Regions from separate parts of the Paenibacillus sp. MB22_1 genome, predicted to be linked through region 2. Evidence: predicted binding sites of a transcription regulator. Region 2 holds the regulator's gene; each other region holds the start of a gene.

Region 1 (4,287 bases), 190 kb from region 2:
TCTGGTGGTGTCTCTATGCGTTTATCGCCAGCGGCTATGAGCATAGCGTGGCCAATATGACGCTGCTCAGCTTGTCGTTGCTGCTGCCAAACCATCCGGATACGGTGACGTTCGCCGGCTGGCTGCACAACATGGTGCCGGTCACGCTGGGCAATATGGTGGGCGGCGCAGTTTTCGTCGGCATGGCTTATTGGTTCATTTCGCCCGTGCGCAAGAAAGTATAGATGCAAATTATCCCCCAACCTCAATGGGTAGCGAAGAGGATTGGGGGATTTTTTTGCACGTTGATAGAAAGCAAAAAAACCGCCCTGCACTCAAGGGACGGTTCAAATCGCTAGAACTAACGCCGAATATGGGGCGAGTACTAGGCGGTTAAATGCGGCAGATTTCGTTCGGGCACAGCTCGCAGTGGCAAATATCTTGCAGCATGACCAGATCTTTGATCACGATCATCCCGTTCTCATAGTCCAGCGCATCCTTCTTGCGCAGGTCGCTCAGCATCCGGTTGACGCTTTCGCGCGTTGCCCCGATCATGTTGGACAAGTCAGTATGGGTGATCTTCTTATTGATCAGAATGGCGTCTCCGTGCGGCTCACCGTACGTATTGCTCAAGCGAATCAAGGTCGAGCACAAAGCGCCCGGTTTGCCGTACATCATCAGATCGCGGAATTTGGTTTGCGTCAAACGGTGATGGATGCCCATCCATTTCATGAAATCGATGGCGAAATCGCAATGCTGACAGATCATGATTTCCAGGTCCTTCTGCTCGATAATGCCGATTTCACAGTCTTCGATGACTTCGGCGGTAAAGCTATGCTTCGAGCTGAAGAACGGATCGGCTTGCCCAACCATATCGCCGACACCATACATGTAGAGGATCAATTCTTTGCCCTCATCCGTCGATTTCGTCAACTTCACACGGCCGCGCTTGATGTAGAACAGTTTATCGGAATAGTCACCTTCCCAGAACAAATGTGTCCCCTCGGGATAAGATTTGTCTTTCATCGTAACGAGAAGGCGATTGAAGTTTTGCTCTGAAAAACAGCTCGTATTGCCGCGGGGCAGGGTGGCATTAACAATTTCACTCATCATCGATTTCCCCTTTGTGCTCCAAATTTTTCTGAAAATTTTAAATTAATTATAACCCGTTTTTTTTAGTTTTTGGGGGCTGTAAAGCCCGAAAAAGTGAACATTGTGAGAAATTTCACTATGTCGAATCGGATATTCACGTTATAAACGGTGCAAATTAATAAACTGGCGCTCGCAGCATTCGATAAGTATTTCAAAGAGACACTATGTACACAATGTAAAGTATATATGAAAAATTTATCGTGGCAAGCGAAAAACTTTCAACTTTTTTAAAGTATGTGAAAAAATTCACTATACAAAACAAAAATCCTGTGCTATGATCAAGACATAAAGAGAAGCACACAAGCTTCATAGGGATTCGCTTATAAGTGAATTTTTTCACAATATAAAACTTAGTCCACCATGTGCAAGCAAATCCCTAATCCAAAAATTTAGGAGGATGAGAGAGATGGCTGTTAAAAACGAAGTAGCTGCTAAGGCTCAGCCAACCGCGCAAGAGTATATTCAAACGTTGATCGACAAAGCCAAGAAAGCTTCCGAAGCATTCATGAGCATGGATCAGGAGCAGATCGATAAGATCGTGCAAGCGATGGCTTTGGCTGGGCTCGACAAGCATATGCATCTGGCGAAAATGGCGATCGAGGAAACGGGACGCGGCGTATACGAAGATAAAATCATCAAGAACATGTTTGCAACCGAGTATATCTGGAACAGCATTAAGTACCAAAAAACTGTAGGCGTCATCGAAGACAATCCTTACGAGAGCTTCCAAAAAATCGCCGAGCCGGTTGGGATCATCATGGGGATTACCCCGGTCACGAACCCAACGTCGACCACCATCTTTAAATCTCTGATCGCCATCAAAACTCGCAACCCGATCATCTTCGGCTTCCATCCATCCGCGCAAGCCTGCAGCACGGAAGCCGCTAAAATATTGCTTGAAGCCGCTGTTAAACACGGGGCACCTGCGGACTGTATCCAATGGATCGAAAATCCATCTATGGACCGCACGAACGCGCTGATGAATCACCCGGATGTCGCTTGCATTCTGGCTACCGGCGGTTCCGCGATGGTTAAAGCAGCTTATAGCTGCGGTAAGCCGGCCCTCGGCGTAGGCCCTGGTAACGTTCCTTGCTTCATTGAGAAGAGCGCCGATCTGGATCAAGCGGTCAACGACCTGATCCTGTCCAAAACGTTTGACAACGGTATGATTTGCGCATCCGAGCAAGCGGTGATTATCGAAGAACCGATCTTCGACCAAGTGAAGAAGAAAATGATCGCCAACGGCTGCTATTTTGTCAATAAAGAAGAAGCTGCCAAGCTGACCGCAGGCGCCATCAACGCGGAGAAATGTGCGGTGAACCCTGCGATCGTTGGTCAATCGGCTGTAAAAATCGCGGAAATGTGCGGCATCGACGTCCCGGCCGGAACGAAAATTCTCGTTGCCGAGATCGAAGGCGTTGGTCCGAAATTCCCATTGTCCGCAGAGAAGTTGAGTCCTGTACTTGCTTGCTACAAAGTGAAGAATGCAGAGGAAGGCATTAAACGTGCGCTGGAAGTTGTGCAATTCGGCGGCATGGGTCACTCCTCGGTAATCCACTCGAACAATGAGGAAGTGATTCAACAATTCTCCGATCGGATGCCAACTTGCCGGATCCTGGTGAACCAACCTTCTTCGCAAGGCGGTATCGGCGACATCTACAACACAAACCTGCCGTCGCTGACGCTGGGCTGCGGATCGTACGGACGCAACTCGACTTCGTCGAACGTCACGGCCGTGAATCTGATCAACGTGAAAAGGGTGAATCATCGTACCGTGAACATGCAATGGTTTAAAGTGCCTAGCAAAATTTACTTCGAGAAAAACTCGACGCAATACTTGGCGAAGATGCCGGACATCTCCCGCGTCATGATCGTTACTGACCCGATGATGGTGAAGCTCGGCTACGTGGAAAGAGTCGAACATTTCCTGCGTCAACGCCAAACGCCGGTAGCCATCGAAGTGTTCTCGGACGTTGAACCGGATCCATCGACCACGACCGTACAACGCGGTACTGAACTGATGGCGAAGTTCCAACCGGACTGCATTATCGCCCTGGGCGGCGGTTCGCCGATGGACGCGGCGAAAGGCATGTGGCTGTTCTATGAATATCCGGATACCGACTTCCACAATCTGAAGCAAAAATTCATGGATATCCGAAAACGGATCTACAAATATCCGCGTCTTGGCCAAAAAGCGAAATTCGTGGCCATTCCAACGACATCGGGTACCGGTTCCGAAGTTACCTCGTTCTCGGTTATTACCGATAAAATCAACGGCAACACGAAATACCCGTTGGCGGATTACGAGCTGACGCCGGACGTTGCGATCATTGACCCTGAGTTCGTCTACAGCTTGCCGAAAGTGGCTGTTGCAGATACCGGTATGGACGTACTGACGCATGCGATCGAAGCTTACGTCTCGGTCATGGCTAACGACTACACGGACGGTCTGGCGATCAAAGCGATCCAGCTGGTATTCCAATACCTGGAGAAATCGGCGCTGACCGGCGACAAGCTGGCCCGCGAGAAAATGCACAATGCTTCGACGCTCGCAGGGATGGCGTTCGCCAACGCATTCCTTGGCATCAACCACAGCTTGGCGCATAAATGGGGCGGTCAATACGGTACGGCCCATGGACGTACCAATGCGATTCTGATGCCGCACGTCATCCGCTACAATGCGAAGAAACCAACGAAATTCGCGGCATGGCCGAAATACAGAAACTTCGTTGCCGATGAACGTTATGCGGAAATCGCCCGCATTCTGGGTCTGCCGGCTCGCACGACGGAAGAAGGCGTGAAGAGCTTGATCAAAGCGGTGCGCGATCTGAACAAGAAGCTGGGCATTCCGGAATCGTTCCAAGCGCTTGGCTTCGATGCGAAGGATTTCGAATCGCGCGTCGATTACCTGGCGGACCGTGCCTTCGAAGACCAATGTACGACTGCGAATCCGAAGCTGCCGCTGGTCAGCGAGTTGGCTGAGATTTATCGCGACGCCTTCTATGGAAGATTTGAAGAATAAGTGAACAGGCGTGTAAAAATGGTGACAAATATCACTGAATGTGATATTTGTCACAATACTTTTGGATAGGAAGAGCTATGATTACAATATAAATGATCCCTCAGAAGTTTGTTAACGGAGTGGAACCCGGTCCT
Region 2 (4,287 bases):
AATTTGAACATAAAATAAATAGAAAAGACTTCTCAACACCTAAAGAAGAGGTGATGACGGCCGCGCAAATGGTCGTATGGCTTACCCAAACGGAAAGCGGCGATGACGAAGAGCTGAATCTCGGCAATCGCGGCGGTGATTTATGGGAGACGGTGGCCAGTGAGTCGGAATCCTGCTTAGGCCGATCCTGTCCTTGGTTCCGCAAATGCTTCTATCATCGCGCAAAACACGAAGCCGGTGTCGCGGACGTGGTCATTACGAACCACTCTAAGCTGTTTACGGACATCCAGGCGGGGCATCAGCTGCTGCCGGGTTACGAGCGGCTGGTTATCGATGAAGCGCATCATTTAGAGGATGTGGCCGGCAAGCATTTGGGGATTCATATGAAGTATTTTACGGTCGTGCATACGCTGACCCGGTTATTTAAAGACAGCAAGACGGGGCAGCTGGCCAACCTTCGCAGCTCGCTTGAAGCGTCGGGCGCGGAGAAAGCCTCAGAATGGTGCTCAGTCATCGACGGAATCTATCCAACGCTGGTGGACGTGAAGGAGAGCTGGGACAAGCTCAGCGAGCTGCTGTTCAGCTTGATGCCTGACCGCAGCGACGCCGCCCCTGGCGATCCCGGGCAATTCGTGTACCGGCTGTTGCCGAATCGAAAACCAAAGGATTGGGAGACGCTGACCGCGCTCGAAAATCAAATTTACGTAGGTCTTGGCGACGTGCTTCGGAAAGGGGAGCGCCTCCTGTCCGAAATCCGAGAAGAGCAGGACGATTATGCAGCGGAGAGCCTGATCACCGATATCAGCGGCTTGTTTAAAGATTTAGCCGGGGAACGGGAAGCGCTGCGCTTCTTCATGAAGCTGGAGAGCGAGGACACCGTCTATTGGATGGAGGCGAACGGGAACTTCCGTAGCCGGTCGCTCCAAATGTATGCGGTGCCGATTGACGTCAGCGCTCAATTGAAGCAATTTTTCTTCGACCGGAAGAAGAGCGTCGTAATGACGTCCGCGACTTTATCGGTGGATAAATCGTTCCAATATATGATCGAGCAGCTTGGCTTGACTGAGGCGGCGGAAGAGGATCGGTTGATCACAGCGATGCTGCCCTCGCCGTTTAACTACCGCGATCAGGCGTTGCTGGTGATCCCGCGCGATTTTCCAAGTGTGAAGGGCAGCGTGGGGGATGACCATTTCATTCATACGCTGGTGCAATCGCTGGCGGATGCCGCGGTGGCGACGCAAGGTCGCATGCTGGTGCTGTTTACATCCTATCGGATGCTCAGGCAGGTGTATGACCCGCTGAAGGAACTGCTCGCAGCGGAGGGAATCACGGTGATCGGACAAGGGATGGACAGCGGCAGCCGCACCAAACTGACCCGGCGGTTCCAAGGGAACAGCGCATCGGTGCTGCTCGGGACAAGCAGCTTTTGGGAAGGGGTGGATATTCCTGGCGAGGCGCTGACCAGTTTAGCGATCGTACGCTTGCCGTTCCAGCCGCCAAACCACCCGCTGATGGAAGCGAAGAGCGAACGCCTGCAGCGGGAGAAGAAGAATCCATTCATGAAACTGTCCGTCCCGCAAGCGGTTATCCGCTTTAAGCAAGGATTCGGACGACTTGTCCGCTCGTCGCAGGACCGCGGCATCGTGATCGTTTATGATACCCGGATCCTGGAATCTTATTATGGAAAATATTTCTTATACTCTTTGCCCGGACCGAAGATGGAGCATATGCCATTAACTCAGATGGTTCCGCGCATCTCGGAATGGTTAAATCCCGAAGCCTAAGCCGCTTCATAGATCGCATTGAAGAATAGGGGGAACAAGCATGAAGTCAGATAAAATTTCGGACGCTGTCGTCCGCAGACTGCCGGTTTACCTGCGTTTCTTAAATGAACTCAGCCGACGGGAGGTGCCAACGGTGTCCTCCCAGGAGCTCGGACAGAAGCTGGATCTCAATCCGGCGCAAATCCGTAAGGATTTGGCTTATTTCGGCGATTTTGGCCGGAAGGGGATCGGCTACGATGTCGCTTATTTGATTGAAAAAATTCAACAAATTCTCAATCTGGACCAACAGATTAACGTCGCGCTGGTGGGTGCCGGGAATCTGGGGCAAGCCCTTTCGAATTATAATGCGTATTTGAAGGATAATATGAAGATTGTTGCGGTGTTCGACGCTTCACCGGCTAAGATCGGCAAGCAGATCAACAACATCACGATTCAGCCGATCGAAGAGCTGGCGGAAACCGTCCGGGCGAAAAATATCCGCATCGGCATCATCACCGTGCCGGATACGGAGGCGCAACGCGTAGCGGATGAGCTGGTTGCCGCCGGAATCGGTGCGATTCTGAACTTCGCGCCAACGATTCTGAAGGTTCCGCCGGAAGTTCGGATCCATGCGGCTGACTTCACTACTGATTTGCTGAGCTTGGCTTACTACTTGGAAGACGGAAAGGAAACAAGCAACGTATGAGTCGTAAATGGTTAATTAAGAACGGGACGTTTGCCGTCTTAAATGCGGACCGTCCTGTAATTCACGGATATATGCTCGTTGAGGGCGATACGATCAGCTATATTGGCGAAGAGCGCCCGGAAGGCGTGGAAGGCGCCGAAACGTTGGACGGCAAAGGGTTGTTGTTCCTGCCGGGCCTGATCAATACCCATGGCCATGCGGCGATGTCGCTGCTGCGCGGCTATGGGGATGATATGGTGCTGCAAACCTGGCTGCAGGAGAAAATGTGGCCGATGGAAGCCAAATTTACTGCGGCGGATGTGTATGCCGGTACGGCGTTATCTGTGTTGGAAATGCTCAAGGGCGGGACGACGACGTTCCTGGATATGTACGATCACATGGACGAAGTGGCCAAAGTCGTGGAGGAATCGGGTATTCGCGCCGTGTTGATGCGCGGGGCCATCGGGTTGTGCTCCCCGGAAGAGCAAGATCAGAAGCTCAAAGAAGCGATCGCGTTTGCTCAGAACTGGCACGGCAAGGCAGAAGGCCGCATCACCACGATGATGTCGCCGCATGCACCATACACCTGCCCGCCAGCCTTTATCGAGAAATTTGTGCAAGCTGCCCATGATCTCGATTTGCCGATGCACACGCATATGTCGGAGACGCGCGCCGAGGTAGAGCAGAACGTTAACGATTACGGCGTCCGCCCGGTAGAACATTTGCTGAAGCTGGGGATGTTCTCCCGCCCGACCCTGCTTGCCCACGCTGTGCATTTGACGGACGAGGAAATCGACATCTTGGCAGCGCACGGCGTTACCATCTCGCATAACCCAGGCAGTAACCTGAAGCTGGCCAGCGGGGTCGCCCGCGTACCGGAACTCCTGAAGAAGGGCGTAGTTGTATCGCTGGGTACTGACGGTCCGGCGAGCAATAATAACCTGGATATGCTGGAGGAGATTCGTTTGGCTGCGCTGATTCATAAAGGCGTATCCGGCGATCCAACGGCGGTTCCTGCGCTGGAAGCTCTGAAAATGGGGACGGAATACGGCGCGAAATCGGTCTTCTTGCAAAATACAGGCAAGCTGGCTGCTGGCATGAAGGCGGATATCATCGCCTTAAATACGGAGCAAGCCCATTTCCTGCCGAGAACGGATTATATCTCCCATACCGTTTATTCCGCTGGCGCCAAAGATGTAGAGCATGTCTGGGTCAACGGTAAGCAGGTAGTCAAGCACGGTGCTTGTCTGACACTGGATGAAGAACGCATCCGCTACGAGGCGCAAGCGGCGTTTGAGGGACTGTTGGCACGATAATGAGCGGCGCGCGGTTTCCTGAAGGAGGCTGCTTGCTTAGGAAGGGAAAGGAAGAGTAGCTTGAGGAAGCGAACGAAATGGATCCTGCTGTCCCTCGTGATTCTGTTGATCGTGCTCCTGGGTCTCCACCGGTTTTATCTATACATTCATGAGGATACGTGGAAAGCCGAAAGAGCCGCTATCCAGCAGGCGAAGCAGGAGACGGATCTCGTCCGGGGCGACAAGGTTTGGAAGTCGGTATGGGATGAAGTTACCTGGGTCGTGCAAGGGGAGGATGCATCCGGCCGCCAAATGATGGTCTGGTTAAGGGAAGGACATGATCCAGAGGTACGCTTGCTGTCCGATGGCAAGTCCGAGAGCCAAATGCGTGAGATCATCAAACAATCGTTGCCGGGGATCCGGGTGGTTCGGCTGCTGCCAGGCATATACAATAACCAATTGGTGTGGCAGCTGTTCTATAAAGAGAAGGACCACCATTATTATCGGTTTTTCAGTTTCACGACCGGCGAAGCTTTGCCGGAAG
Region 3 (4,287 bases), on a different contig from region 2:
ATGAACTGTACTTTTACATTTGGAGGGTCGTTTAGAGGGCGTTTGCGCTTCACTTCAGTCGCCTGCATCCTTGGTTGGAACGTCTGAGGTGTTTGGGGAGTTTTTGTAGTCTGGCTTGGGGCGTTTGTGGCGTTTTTACGGTCGCGCTTGGAACGTTTGTGGTCTCGATTGGGGCGTCGTGGTGTCTCGCATGGGTCGTTTTGGTGCCTTTACTTAGGTTGTTTGTCACTGCACTTTGTCGTCTGCGGCTCATGTGGCCCTACCTTGCTCATCAGCGGCTTCGCTTTACTGTCAGCGCCTCACTTTGCGTAACTGCAACTTCACTTTGCCCGTCTGTCGCCCCGCTTGTCTCATCAGCCCCCGTTTCGGGCACCACTATAACCACTATAGGAAGGGACTAGTTATATTACTCAATAAATAGCCTTTTCTGCTTCCGTTTTCACAAGGGAGCCGATATAATGGTTCTTAATATATTTACATGAGGTGTAAGCTATAAGAGTTTGGGTTTGGTCAATCCCAATCGGGTATAGCCTGAAAAATGCAGCTAACGGGGTGAGGGGATGGAGCTCAGACAAATCCAATACTTTATTGAGGCGGCCAAGCTGGAGCATGTGACGGAAGCGTCGTATGCGCTGCATGTGTCGCAGTCGGCGGTCAGTCGGCAAATCTTTAAGCTGGAGGCAGAGCTGGGCGTCGATCTGTTTGTCCATGAAGGCCGGAAGGTGAAGCTGACACCCATCGGCCGGCAGTTCCTGCAGCATATGGAGCAAATGATGAAGGTCCTTGAGCAGGCGCGACAGGAAATTAACGAGTATCTGGATCCGGAGCGCGGGACGGTCCGCATCGGTTTCCCGAGCAGTCTGGCGGCCAACCTGGTGCCGACGGTGGTGTCGGCGTTTCGGCGCCGGTATCCGGAGGTGCATTTTCAACTGCAGCATGGGTCGTATCGGGAGCTGCTGGACTGGGTCGGCGGCGGCTTGATGAATCTGGCCATGATTGGTCCGGTGCCCCAAGGGGAACCCCAAGTCACAGGGGAAATGTTATTCCGCGAAAAGTTCAAGGTGCTGTTGCCTGCCGGACATCGCTTGGCTGACCGTGAATCCGTGGGGCTGGACGAACTGCGGGAGGATGTATTCGTATTATTCCCGAAAGGCTTTGTTCTGCGGGAAATCGTGGTGGACGCCTGCGACAAAATCGGATTTCAACCAAAGGTGTCGTTTGAAGGGGATGATCTGGACGCGATTAAGGGGCTGGTGTCCGCCGGGCTGGGGTTGACGTTGCTTCCGGAGATTGCGCTCGGCGAGCATATTCCTTCCACGATCGTGTCGCTGCCGATGATGGAGCCTCAGGTCACCCGGGACGTTGGGGTGATCATTCCGGCGAATCGCGAGCTCGCGCCGACGGAAAAGCTGTTTTATGATTTTTTGAAAGAGAACCTGCCGTTGTCATGCGGAAATTAGGATTCATCGAAAAATGATATCGATAAGGGCCGTGAATTTTGTCACTTGCACGGTCCTTTTTTCTTGAAAATGTGTTACAATTTATTCGGATTGTTCAGGTTTAAGATGTGCAAATTTTCACTAACTTAAAATTGGTTAGAGGCATCCAAAGGAGGAACACTATGCTTGAACAGAAGTTCGGCTAGCGAATCCTCAGATTATCGCAAAGGAGAATCGAATATGTCAGAGACAGTTACTGAAACAAAAACGGAGCAATCCGTAGCTGGTACCGCAAGTGGGCAGCAGGAGCTCCTGGAGCAGCTCTTGAAGCCGGAGGTGCAGCAATCGCTGACCGCTCTGGTTGAGCAGCTTCCCAAATTAAATGAGCTCGTTGGAGTTTTGACGAAAACGTATGATTTTGCCAAAGCGGTGGCGACGGATGAAATTCTGAAGAATGACACGGTAGGCGCCATTTCGGAAATTGCCGGGCCAGTTGTTGGCAAGGTGAAGCATTTGGCGGCTAACGTCATCGAAGCGAAGGATCGTGCCGAGGACAGCCAAGAAGTCATTGGCGTGTTTGGGTTGATGAAGATGCTGAAGGACCCGCAAACGCAAAAGCTGCTCCGGTTCGTTAACGCGTATCTTCAAGTGTCCGGTGAACGGGACCGCCAACAAAACTAACGGAGGAATACGATTATGTCAAAACATATTTTAATTTTGGGCGCCGGCTATGGCGGCGTACTCAGTGCATTGTCGGCCCGTAAGTTTATGGATAAATCGCAGGCGCGGATCACGGTGGTGAACCAATATCCGACGCATCAAATCATTACGGAGCTGCATCGCCTTGCCGCAGGCAGCATTTCCGAACGCGCGGTGTCCTTGCCGCTCGATAAGCTGTTTAAAGGCAAAGACATCGATTTGCGGATCGCTAAGGTTGAGAGTTTTTCTGTCGACAAAAAAGAAGTTAAGCTCTCCGACGGTACTGTGTTGTCTTATGACGCCCTTGTGGTTGGTCTGGGCAGCATTACTGCGTATTTCGGCATCCCGGGCTTGGAGAAGCACAGCATGGTGCTGAAATCGGCGGACGATGCCAAACGGATTTATGCGCATATCGAATCGCGTATTCGCGAATATGCGGCAAGCGGCAACGAAGCCGATGCTACGATCGTGATCGGCGGCGGCGGATTGACTGGCGTCGAGCTGGTTGGCGAAATCGCGGATAAGCTGCCGGAACTGACGAAGAAATACGGCGTACCTCAAAGCGAGATCAAGCTCATGCTCGTGGAAGCTGGACCTAAGATCTTGCCGGTGCTGCCGGACGAGTTGATCGAGCGCGCCACAGCCAGCCTCGAGAAACGCGGCGTGAAGTTCTTGACCGGCTTGCCGGTGACCAATGTGGAAGGCAACACGATCGATCTCAAGGATGGGCAAAAGATCGTGGCCAACACCTTCGTTTGGACGGGCGGCGTGCAAGGCAATCCGCTGGTTGGCGAATCGGGACTGGAAGTGAACCGCGGCCGTGCTTCGGTGAATGAATTCCTGCAGTCCGTCTCCCATCCGGACGTATTCGTTGCGGGTGACAGCGCCGTATTTATGGGTCCGGACGGTCGTCCTTACCCGCCGACAGCGCAAATCGCTTGGCAAATGGGCGAGCTGATCGGTTACAATCTGTTTGCGTATCTCAACGGCAAGACGATGAACGCATTCAGCCCGATCAACTCCGGTACGCTGGCTTCGCTCGGACGCAAAGACGCTGTAGCGACCATCGGGGCAAGCAATACCCAGTTGCGCGGGTTGCCAGCTACGTTGATGAAGGAAGCAAGTAACATCCGCTATCTGTCCCACATCAAAGCGCTGGATGCATTGGCTTACTAAAGCTCCTTAAATACAAAGAGTCGCCCAAGAGGATGAATCCTCTGGGCGACTCTTTTTTTTACGTTATGCTCTTTATACAACCCCGTGAGCGATCATTGCGTCAGCGACTTTCAGGAAGCCGGCAATGTTGGAGCCGACAACCAGGTTGTCGTCATAACCGTATTCTTTAGCCGCGTTTACGCTGCTTTGGTAGATGTTGCGCATAATGTCCTTCAGCTTAGCATCCACTTCCTCAAACGACCAGGCGAGTCTTGCGCTGTTTTGTGCCATTTCCAGAGCGGAAACGGCAACCCCGCCGGCATTTGCAGCCTTAGCTGGTCCGAAGTATACGTCATTGTTCAGATAAACTTCGATAGCTTCCAGCGTGGACGGCATGTTGGCTCCTTCAGCTACATATTTGACGCCGTTGGCCACCAGCAGTTTCGCCGAAGCTTCGTTGATTTCGTTTTGCGTTGCGCAAGGCAAGGCGATGTCGCAAGGGATGCTCCAAATATTTTGGCAGCCTTCTACATATTCAGCAGTAGGATGCTCGTTCACGTATTCCTTGATCCGCTTGCGTTCTACTTCTTTCAAACGCTTCACTGTTGCAAGATTAATGCCGTTCTTGTCGTAGACATATCCGTTCGAGTCACTGCAAGCTACGACCTTCGCGCCAAGCTGTTGTGCCTTCTCAATCGCGTAGATCGATACGTTCCCGGAACCGGAGACGACGACGGTTTTCCCGGCGAAGCTATCGCCCCGACTCGCCAGCATTTCGCTGGTGAAGTAAACCAGCCCGTAGCCGGTAGCTTCAGTCCGCGTCAAGCTGCCGCCGTAGTTCAAGCCTTTCCCCGTCAATACGCCGGTTTCATTGCCATACAGCCGTTTGTATTGACCGAACATGTAGCCGATTTCCCGAGCGCCAACGCCAATATCGCCTGCAGGCACGTCGGTGTCTGGACCGATGTATTTGGACAGCTCCGTCATGAAGCTT

What was found. Region 2 encodes Rex, which represses fermentation and respiration genes when NADH is low (regulators of the CRP and FNR family bind a similar motif). Its sites were predicted from a motif close to TTGTGAAATATTTCACAA; they were not measured.
Region 1: the regulator Rex is predicted to act here: its motif matches at 1,366-1,383, upstream of adhE (bifunctional acetaldehyde-CoA/alcohol dehydrogenase).
Region 3: the regulator Rex is predicted to act here: its motif matches at 1,566-1,583, upstream of ACL02P_RS16195 (DUF1641 domain-containing protein).

The regions. Positions count from the first base shown of each region.
Region 1 is NZ_JBLADV010000001.1:891,112-895,398, forward strand. Features, by position in the region: gene ACL02P_RS03995 (formate/nitrite transporter family protein) at 1-224, shown strand, start outside; gene ACL02P_RS04000 (Crp/Fnr family transcriptional regulator) at 373-1,089, opposite strand; gene adhE (bifunctional acetaldehyde-CoA/alcohol dehydrogenase) at 1,538-4,153, shown strand.
Region 2 is NZ_JBLADV010000001.1:1,079,611-1,083,897, forward strand. Features, by position in the region: gene dinG (ATP-dependent DNA helicase DinG) at 1-1,784, shown strand, start outside; gene ACL02P_RS04975 (redox-sensing transcriptional repressor Rex) at 1,825-2,469, shown strand; gene ACL02P_RS04980 (amidohydrolase) at 2,466-3,764, shown strand; gene ACL02P_RS04985 (DUF5590 domain-containing protein) at 3,825-4,287, shown strand, end outside.
Region 3 is NZ_JBLADV010000002.1:941,863-946,149, reverse strand. Features, by position in the region: gene ACL02P_RS16200 (LysR family transcriptional regulator) at 561-1,460, shown strand; gene ACL02P_RS16195 (DUF1641 domain-containing protein) at 1,680-2,120, shown strand; gene ACL02P_RS16190 (NAD(P)/FAD-dependent oxidoreductase) at 2,136-3,314, shown strand; gene gdhA (NADP-specific glutamate dehydrogenase) at 3,387-4,287, opposite strand, start outside.